Regions from separate parts of the Aurantimonas sp. A2-1-M11 genome, predicted to be linked through region 4. Evidence: predicted binding sites of a transcription regulator. Region 4 holds the regulator's gene; each other region holds the start of a gene.
The links. The regulator LexA, encoded in region 4, represses DNA repair genes until DNA is damaged. The targets are predictions, from matches to a motif close to TGTTCNNNNTGTGTTCNG.
Positions count from the first base shown of each region.

Region 1 (2,197 bases), on a different contig from region 4:
CCAGTCAGCCTGGTAGAGCCGGTGCTCGCGCATCAGCGGCGGCTTGCCGAGCGGCAGCCGGCTGGAGGCGTCGGGGATCGGCGAGAAGGCCGAATAATAGACCCGCTTCAGGCGGTAATTGCCGTAGAGATTTTCCGACCGGCCGAGAATGGCATCGTCGTCCGACCCGTCGGCGCCGATGATCATCTGGGTCGACTGACCGCCGGGGGCAAAGCGCGCCGGCCGGGCCCGGTCGCGCTTCTCGCCCTTGTGTTCCTCGATCTTGGCGCGCAGATGCCCCATCGACCGGCGGATGTCGCGGGGCTTCTTCTCCGGGGCGAAGGCCTCCAGCGTCACATCCGTCGGCAGTTCGATGTTGATCGACAGGCGGTCGGCGAAGAGACCCGCCTCCTCGATCAGCGCCGGCGCGGCGTCGGGGATCGTCTTCAGGTGGATATAGCCACGAAAATTCTCCTCCAGCCGCAGCTTGCGGGCGATCCGCACCATCTCCTCCATCGTGTAGTCGGAGTTGCGGATGATGCCGGAGGAAAGGAACAGCCCCTCGATGTAGTTGCGCCGGTAGAAGGACATCGTCAGGTCGACGACTTCCTGTACGGAAAAGCGCGCCCGGGGCACGTTGGACGACGAGCGATTGACGCAATAGACGCAGTCATAGACGCAGAAATTGGTCATCAGGATCTTGAGCAGCGAGATGCAGCGGCCGTCCGGCGCATAAGCGTGGCAGATGCCCGAGCCCTCGGTCGAGCCGATACCGCCGGATTTCGCCGAGTCGCGGCGGGTCGATCCACTGGACGCGCAGGAGGCGTCGTATTTGGCGGCGTCCGAGAGGATCGCCAGCTTGTCGATGAGCGTGGTCTTGGCCATCCCGCCTGTATAGCGTTCTCGGAATGTTCCGGCGAGGGGCCGGTGGCCGGACAGCCTGCTACAGGCTGTCGCAGGGCAGACCGTATGCCGAAACGACGACGGCCGGGCGAAGGGCCCGGCCGTCTGGTTCTGTGATGCGGTTTGACGCTCAGTGCGACTGCGCCTTGGCGACCGCGCGCTTGGTGACGACCTTGACGAGATTGGCCCGGTAGTCCGACGAGCCGTGCAGATCGGACAGCATGTCGCTCGGATCGACCGACAAATCGTCGATCGCCGCGCCGTCGAAATTCAGCGACAGCGCCTGTTCTGCCGGTTCCCAGCGGAAGGTGCCGTTCGAGCCCGCGCCGGTGACTCCCACCTTCACGCCATTGCCGCGCTTGGCGACGAAGACGCCGCACATGGCATAGCGCGATGCCGGGTTGCGGAACTTCTCGTAGCCGCACTGCTCCGGCGCCTCGAAGGATACGGCGGTGACGATCTCGTCCTCTTCCAGCGCCGTCTCGAACAGGCTGACGAAGAACTCGTCGGCCGGCATCTCGCGCCGGGAGGTGTGGATGGTCGCGCCCAGCGCCTTCAGCGCTGCCGGATAGTCCGCCGCCGGATCGTTGTTGGCGACCGAGCCGCCGATCGTGCCCATGTGACGCACGGCCACGTCGCCGATCAGGCCGGCCAGCGCGGCAAAGCCCGGGCAGGCCGACCGGATGCCGTCATGCCCGGCGATCTCGCCATGGGTCGTGCCGCCGCCGATGCGGATGTCACGGCCGTTGACGGTGATGCCCTTCAGCTCGGCGACATGGCGCAGATCGACCAGGGTCGACGGCGCGGCCAGGCGCTGCTTCATGGTCGGGATCAGCGTCATGCCGCCGGAGAGGAACTTGCCCTCCCCGCCGCTGTCGCCGACCAGCCGGATGGCCTCGTCGATGGTCGTGGGGCGATGATAGGTGGTCTCGTACATCCTGGTCTCCCTTGGCGCCGGGCCGCGCCTGTCGTGAATGGCGCGGGCCGCACGGCGCGGCTCAGTCGAAGGCGGGACCGACGGTCCCGGAAGAAAGCCGGCGGCCGGTCGATGGCCGCCGGATGAACGGGTCGCCGTCAGGCGACGTGGTGGATTGCCCGCCAGACCTTCTGCGGCGTCGCCGGCATGGTCAGGTCGTTGTTGCCGATCGCATCGGTGATGGCATTGATCACGGCCGGCGGCGAACCGATCGCCCCCGCCTCGCCGCAGCCCTTCATGCCGAGCGGATTGCCGGGGCACAGCGTCTCGTGGGTCGAGACGTCGAACATCGGCATGTCCCAGGCGCGCGGCATCGCATAATCCATGTAGGACGCCGTC
Region 1 covers NZ_JAZHLI010000014.1:51,709-53,905, reverse strand. Annotated here, with positions in the region: gene VQ042_RS08890 (putative DNA modification/repair radical SAM protein) at 1-864, opposite strand, end outside; gene VQ042_RS08885 (FAD binding domain-containing protein) at 1,013-1,819, opposite strand; gene VQ042_RS08880 (xanthine dehydrogenase family protein molybdopterin-binding subunit) at 1,957-2,197, opposite strand, start outside.
Region 1: VQ042_RS08890 (putative DNA modification/repair radical SAM protein) is a predicted target of LexA. The motif match lies at 878-895, and genes of this name have one in related genera.

Region 2 (2,197 bases), on a different contig from region 4:
GCGGCCGACCGCTGGTTCCGCAAATACGGCATTGCCGCGGTGTTCTTCGGGCGTCTGGTGCCGGCGGTGCGCACCCTGATCTCGGTGCCGGCCGGCATCGCGCGGATGTCGTTCCTGACCTTCCTGATCTTCTCCGCCGCCGGCAGCGCCATCTGGACCAGCTTTCTGGCCTATGCCGGCTATGCCCTCGGCCAGAACTACGAGGCGGTGGAATCCTATGTGGGGCCGGTTTCCAACGTTGTCCTCATCGCCATCGTCGCCTTCTACATCTACCGTGTCGCCACCTTCGACCGCAACCACAAGCGTTCGGAGCCCAACACCGACGACGCGTCCGGATAGGCGGGTCGTCCCCGCCAACACGATCCGGGACGCAACGACGGATGCAGATGGAACGCACTCGGCCGCAGAAGCTGGCCGCCACGATCGACGGACTTTACCGCACGCAGGGCGACGGCTTCGAAACCCAGCCGGTCGATCATCTCGATCTCGGCTTTGACGGGATCGACGGGGATCGCCACGGCGGCACGACGCGCCGCTCGGGCGCCCGCGAACCCTGGTATCCACGCGGCACGAAGATGCGCAACGAGCGGCAGCTGTCGCTGCTGGCCGCCGACGAGCTGGCGGCCGCCGCCGCGGAACTGGACATCGCCGAGATCCGGCCGGAATGGATCGGGGGCAATCTCCTGATTGCCGGCATCGCGCATCTGTCCTGGCTGCCGCCGCGCACCATCCTGATGTTTGCCGGCGGCGTGACGCTGCGGATCGACGGCGACAACGGCCCCTGCCGGTTCTCCGGTGCCGCGATCGCAGCCCGCTACGAGGGGCGCAGCGACGTGGAACTGGACTTCGTGAAGGCAGCAAAGCATCGCCGCGGCCTCGTTGCCTGGGTGGAAAAGCCCGGACGCATCGCCGTCGGCGAGACCTGCGAGGCCCGTATTCCCGAACAGTGGATCTACGCCTGAGGCGCCGCGACGGTCGGTTGAGGCGCGGTGTTTCCTGACCCATAAGTCTGAACAAACGGGCATAAGTCTGAACAACTCCCGTCGGTCGCCGAGGTATCGCAATCTCCGGTAGTGATCCGCGTTGAGAATTCGGTAAGAACTCGCTAGAGGATTCCCCTGTCTTTCACGTCGGGGGATCCATGCTGAACGAAGACGAGCTCGACACCCTCACGATCGACCGAATGATTTTCCACGTCGTACGGCCCGACAGGCCTGACCCGCTTTTCCTGGCGGAGACGAAACCTCCGCAGTATCCGGAGTTCTTCGCCAAGAGGGTGCGCGATACGCTTCGCGGTGCCTCCTACGACTTCAACGAAGGCTCAGGGATTCCCGCCCTCGTCGAGGGCGCCCTTGCCGATCCAGATCCCGATGACGGGTTCCTCGCGACGTCCAGAAGCCTTGCCAGGCGTTTTAAGGACAAGGTGAAAGGCGACAATAGAATGGCGCCCGGCGCTCTGATGTTGCTGGCCATGCGGACGAACGAATCGAGGCTTGTTGCGCTGATCAAGTTCGACCACCACGCCGTCATCACCTACAGCCTCGAAGCAGAGGACGGAGCTGACCCGAAGCCGCTGATGGAGAGCGTCGTCCAGAACTTCTCGCAGGACCGAAAGGCCATGCAGAAGTCCGTCGTTATCCGCTTGGCCGATCCGAAACATGCTGATCCCGAGCGGCATCGGCATCGGATCCTGGTCATCGACCGATCCTCGTCGAGGTACCGCGACGCCACGCAGCACTTCGAGAACTTTCTGGATGTTCGGCGAACCTTCGAGAAGGAAGATCTCACAAGCAAGCTCTTCAAGGCCGCGAAAGCGACGATCGACAAGCACAGGGACGTCATGCCTGCCGAGGTGGCGAAGGCGCCGACCCGTCGCCTGCGCGAGACCTTCGAACGCCTGAACGGATTCGACAGCGACAATCCTGAGGAATTCTGGGGCGCCATCGCCGGCGGGATCGACGGCCCGGCCAAGGATGCGGTGCTGAAGACCTTCGAACGCAAGCTTGCGAACCGCGCCATGGAGACCGAGTCGTTTCAGTTCGACCGCAAGGGTCTGCCCAAACGGGAATACAAGCGTCTCGTCGCCAAAGAGGGGTTCGCGCTCTGGTTTCGCGAGGAACACGAGAAGGATGGTATCGTGAAGGTCGACCGTGCCGACGACGGGTCGGCCACGATTACGCTGACGACCGCGAGACTG
Region 2 covers NZ_JAZHLI010000067.1:17,921-20,117, forward strand. Annotated here, with positions in the region: gene VQ042_RS20985 (DedA family protein) at 1-339, shown strand, start outside; gene VQ042_RS20990 (MOSC domain-containing protein) at 381-962, shown strand; gene VQ042_RS20995 (nucleoid-associated protein) at 1,142-2,197, shown strand, end outside.
Region 2: VQ042_RS20995 (nucleoid-associated protein) is a predicted target of LexA. The motif match lies at 1,086-1,103, and genes of this name have one in related genera.

Region 3 (2,197 bases), on a different contig from region 4:
CCGGATCTGGAAGGCGTAGGGCCCGGTGCCGCGCATCCGCTTGCCCCATTCGGCGTCGTAGTCCTTGCCGTCGCGCATGGACCGCAGCAGCGACAGGACGTGCCGGTAGCGGTTGGGGTAGTGGCGCAGCAGCCAGTCCTTGAACAGCGGCGAGACTTCCAGCGGCATCCGGAGGAGGACGTAGCCGACCTCCTTTGCCCCTGCGGTCTGCGCCGATTCCAGGAGCCGCTCGATCTCCGAATCGGTCAGGCCCGGAATGATCGGCGCGGTCATCACCATGGTCGGCACGCCGGCCTCGCTCAGGGTCCGGACCGCCTCGAGCCGCTTGGCCGGCGTCGCCGCCCGGGGCTCCATGGCCCGCGCCAGCGTCCGGTCGAGGGTGGTCACCGACAGCGCCACCTTGGCCAGTCCCTTGGCCGCCATCCGCGACAGGATGTCGATGTCGCGCAGGACCAGCGCCGACTTGGTCACGATGCCGACCGGATGGTTGGCCGCTTCCAGCACCTCCAGCACCTCGCGCATGACCCGCCAGGTCTTCTCGATGGGCTGGTAGGGATCGGTGTTGGTGCCGATGGCGATGGGCTTCACCTGGTAGCCGGGCTTGGACAGCTCCCGCTCCAGCAGTTCGGCGGCGTTCGGCTTGGCGAACAGCCGGGATTCGAAGTCGAGGCCGGGCGACAGGCCCATATAGGCGTGGGACGGCCGGGCGAAGCAGTAGACGCAGCCGTGCTCGCAGCCGCGATACGGATTGATCGAGCGGTCGAAGGATATGTCTGGCGAGGTGTTTCGGCTGATGATCGTCCTAGGCTTCTCGACCTGCACGTCGGTCTTGAAGGCCGGCAGGTCGTCGAGGCTGTTCCAGCCGTCGTCGACGGCCTGCCGCTTGAACGGTTCGAAGCGGCCGCTGGGGTTCAACCCCGCGCCGCGGCCACGCCGCCGGTCGAAGCCAATCCGCAGGCCTGCCTCGCCGATGATGTGGTTGGCGATGTCGATGCCGTCGGGCGCGGAAAACGCAGCGCGGTCGGCCTTGGCGATGTCCTGCATGGCGCTGTTCTCCCTGGTTCCTGGAACCTGTCTGCGACGAATGTCCTAGACCTGATATGAGAACAAGACAAGAACAAAATAGGTTCCGTTCTGGTCACGGGCCGCTGGCTCGGTTAGAGCAGGGGATGCTGAGCGTTTTCATGGATTGCGGACCCGAGGATCAGTGGCTGGCGGCAAGCCTGGCGTCGCTCATCCCCGGCGCCGTGGAAGGGCTCGTGCGCGAGGTCGTGCTGGTCGACCGGGGCATGGACGAGAACGCCCGCAAGGTGGCTGACCATGCCGGCTGCCGCATCGTTGCCGCGGGCGACTTCCGCACGGCCATCGAGGCGGCGCGCGGCGACTGGCTGCTGCTGCTGGAGCCTGGCGCGCGGCTGCTGCCGGGCTGGATGGAGGCCGTCGTCGAGCATGCCGACCAGGTGGGGGCAGGGCGGGCCACGACGCCGGCGGCGCGTTTTCGCCGGTCACCCAACGACCGGCCGGGTTTCTTCGTCCGGTTCCGCCAGATCCGCACCGCGATGGCGGAAGGGTTCCTCGTCCAGAAGCGCCAGGCCATCGGCCTGTCGAAGCTCGCCTTCAGCCTGGAGGAGGTCGCCAAGGGCGTCGCGGTGACGCGGATGCGGGCCTTCATCCGCCCGGCCGTTCGCGGCAGTAGCGGCAACTGACGGCCCGCGTCAGGCGGTGCGGCCGCCGCGGCGCAGGTGCTCGTCCAGCCGCGGCATGATCTCGACGAAATTGCAGGGCTTGTGGCGATAGTCGAGCTGCGCCGCCAGGATGTGATCCCAGGCGTCGCGGCAGGCCCCCGGCGAACCGGGCAGGGCGAAGACGAAGGTGGCGTCGATCACGCCGCCCGTCGCCCGTGACTGGATAGTCGACACGCCGATCTTCTCGTAGGAAATCCGGTGGAAGATGGCCGAAAAGCCGTCCATGCGCTTCTCGAACAGCGGTTCGAGCGCCTCGGGCGTCACGTCCCGGCCGGTGAAGCCGGTGCCGCCGGTGGTGATGACCACGTCGACGTCCTCGCGCCGGCACCAGGTCCTGACGGCCTCCTGGATCGCCGGCACGTCGTCGGTGACGATCTGCCGGTCCGCGACCCGGTGGCCTGCCCCGGTCAGCCGCTCGACGAGGAGCGAACCCGAGCGATCCTCCTCCAGGC
Region 3 covers NZ_JAZHLI010000027.1:11,676-13,872, forward strand. Annotated here, with positions in the region: gene VQ042_RS13625 (PA0069 family radical SAM protein) at 1-1,044, opposite strand, end outside; gene VQ042_RS13630 (glycosyl transferase family 2) at 1,170-1,706, shown strand; gene moaB (molybdenum cofactor biosynthesis protein B) at 1,716-2,197, opposite strand, start outside.
Region 3: VQ042_RS13625 (PA0069 family radical SAM protein) is a predicted target of LexA. The motif match lies at 1,103-1,120, and genes of this name have one in related genera.

Region 4 (2,197 bases):
GACGGTTCCGGCCGATTGCGCAGCTGAATATTGCCGTTTTGCGACCCGCAGCGGATTGTGGGTGATCTGGACGGAGGATTACGCCCGGACGGGTGACGCCTGCGACGAAGGGGATGTGGCGATCGTCTCGCGGGCGATCCGCCTTAGTGCATGTCGTTCGGGCGCCATTCTGGTGACGCTGCGCACCCTGCGGCACAGTGGCTCGCTGGCCATCAGCCGGGATGCGGCGACCGGCCGACCCGTGGTCGTGCAGGCCATCGAGGATCCGCCGACGCGGTGGAAAGCCCATCGCCTGGCGCCCTGGCCCGAATACTGGCGCAAGCCGGCCGCACCGGATGCCGAGCCGCCAGCAGCGCAAGCTCCGCCGCGGCGGGAGGCGCCGGGCACCGCCGCGAACATGCAGACGCCGCCCGCCGGACCGGCCCCGAATCCGGACGCCGCTCGCGCGGCAGATGCCGAATAACGGCCGGTCGAAAGTCCGCGTCAGGCGCTTCGACGCGCACCTGACCGAAAACGCTGAACCGGGCCTTTGCGAACAGCACCTGCCGGCGAAGCCCGATCAGTAGCGACGGATGAGCCCGACCAGCTTGCCCTGCACCTTGACGCGGTCGGGCCCGAAGATCCGCGTCTCGTAGGCGGGATTCGCCGCTTCCAGCGCGATCGTGTCACCGCGCCGGCGAAACCGCTTCAGCGTCGCTTCCTCGTCGTCGACCAGTGCGACCACGATCTCGCCCGGCGTTGCGGTCTCACCGCGGCGGATGACCACCGTGTCGCCGTCGAGAATGCCGGCCTCGATCATTGAGTCGCCCTTCACCTCGAGGGCGTAATGCTCGCCGCTGCCCAGCATGTCCGGCGGCACGACGATGGAATGGGTGTTGTGCTGGATGGCCGAGATCGGCACGCCGGCGGCGATACGGCCCATGACGGGGATCGACGTCGATGCGGCTGCCCTGGCCGGTTGCGCCTGGGTGGCCGCCGCGGGGCGGCCCGTATCGCGGCTGCCTTCGATGACGCTCGGCTTGAAGCCGGTGCGTCCGACCGGAGCCGGGCGGTTGCCCTGGATCGATTCCGGCAGTTTCAGGATCTCGAGCGCCCGGGCCCGGTTGGGCAGGCGGCGGATGAAGCCCCGCTCCTCGAGCGCGGTGATCAGGCGATGGATGCCGGATTTGGACCGCAGGTCCAGCGCATCCTTCATTTCGTCGAAGGACGGGGGCACGCCGGTCTCGCGCACCCGATCGTTCACGAACACCAGAAGATCGTGCTGTTTGCGCGTCAGCATCCGGGCGACTCCTCAAAACAAAACCTGAACAAACCTATCTGTTCTAGTTGTGTTCTGCAAGTGGCTCCAGCGCCGTCAGGGGGACATAGTCGCACGGATCGCCGATTTGCGCGGGTGCCGCGCCGACGGGGCGAACCAGCAGGGCATCGGCGGCGGCATAGATCGACAACAACGACGAATCCTGCCGCGGCAGCGGCACGATCCGGGGCGGGCCAGCGTCGTCCGGCTTGATCCGGGCGCGAACGAAATCCGTGCGGTCGCCGTTTTCCGGCATCGGCGCAGCGAGGATCCCCCGGCGTCGGAGGGGCCTGTCCGGGCGGCCCGCGAGGCGACGGACCAGTGGCGCAAGGAACAGCGTCGCCGCGACCATCGAGGAAGCGGGATTTCCGGGCAGGCCGACGACGCGCATGTCGCCGAGCCTGCCAGCCATCAAGGGCTTGCCGGGGCGCATCGCCACCTTCCAGAAATCCAGCGAGACGCCGCGGGCGGCGAAGACCTTGCCGACGAGGTCGTGGTCGCCGACCGAGGCGCCGCCGATGGTGACGAAGATGTCGGCGCCGTCGGCCAGCGCCTTGGCCAGCTGCGCGTCGATGGCCGATTCCCGGTCGGGCGAGATCCCGCAATTGAGCGGCACGCCGCCGGCCTCGCGCACGAGCGCGGCCACGCCGAAGGTGTTGGACGCGACGATTTGCGAGGGGCCGATGGCTTCGCCGGGCAAGACGAGTTCGTCGCCTGTGGCCAGGATCGCCACTTTCGGCCGGGCGCGGACGCAGAGGTCCGGATGGCCGCCGCTGGCCGCCAGGGCGATCGCGCCGGGTGTCAGCACCGTGCCGGCGGACAGGAGCGGCGTGCCTTCGGCAAAGTCTATCCCGGCAGGACGGATGTGCTGGCCGACGACGACCGGCGTCGTGGCGGTGA
Region 4 covers NZ_JAZHLI010000003.1:87,158-89,354, reverse strand. Annotated here, with positions in the region: gene VQ042_RS02260 (ComEC/Rec2 family competence protein) at 1-463, shown strand, start outside; gene lexA (transcriptional repressor LexA) at 560-1,279, opposite strand; gene VQ042_RS02250 (molybdopterin molybdotransferase MoeA) at 1,323-2,197, opposite strand, start outside.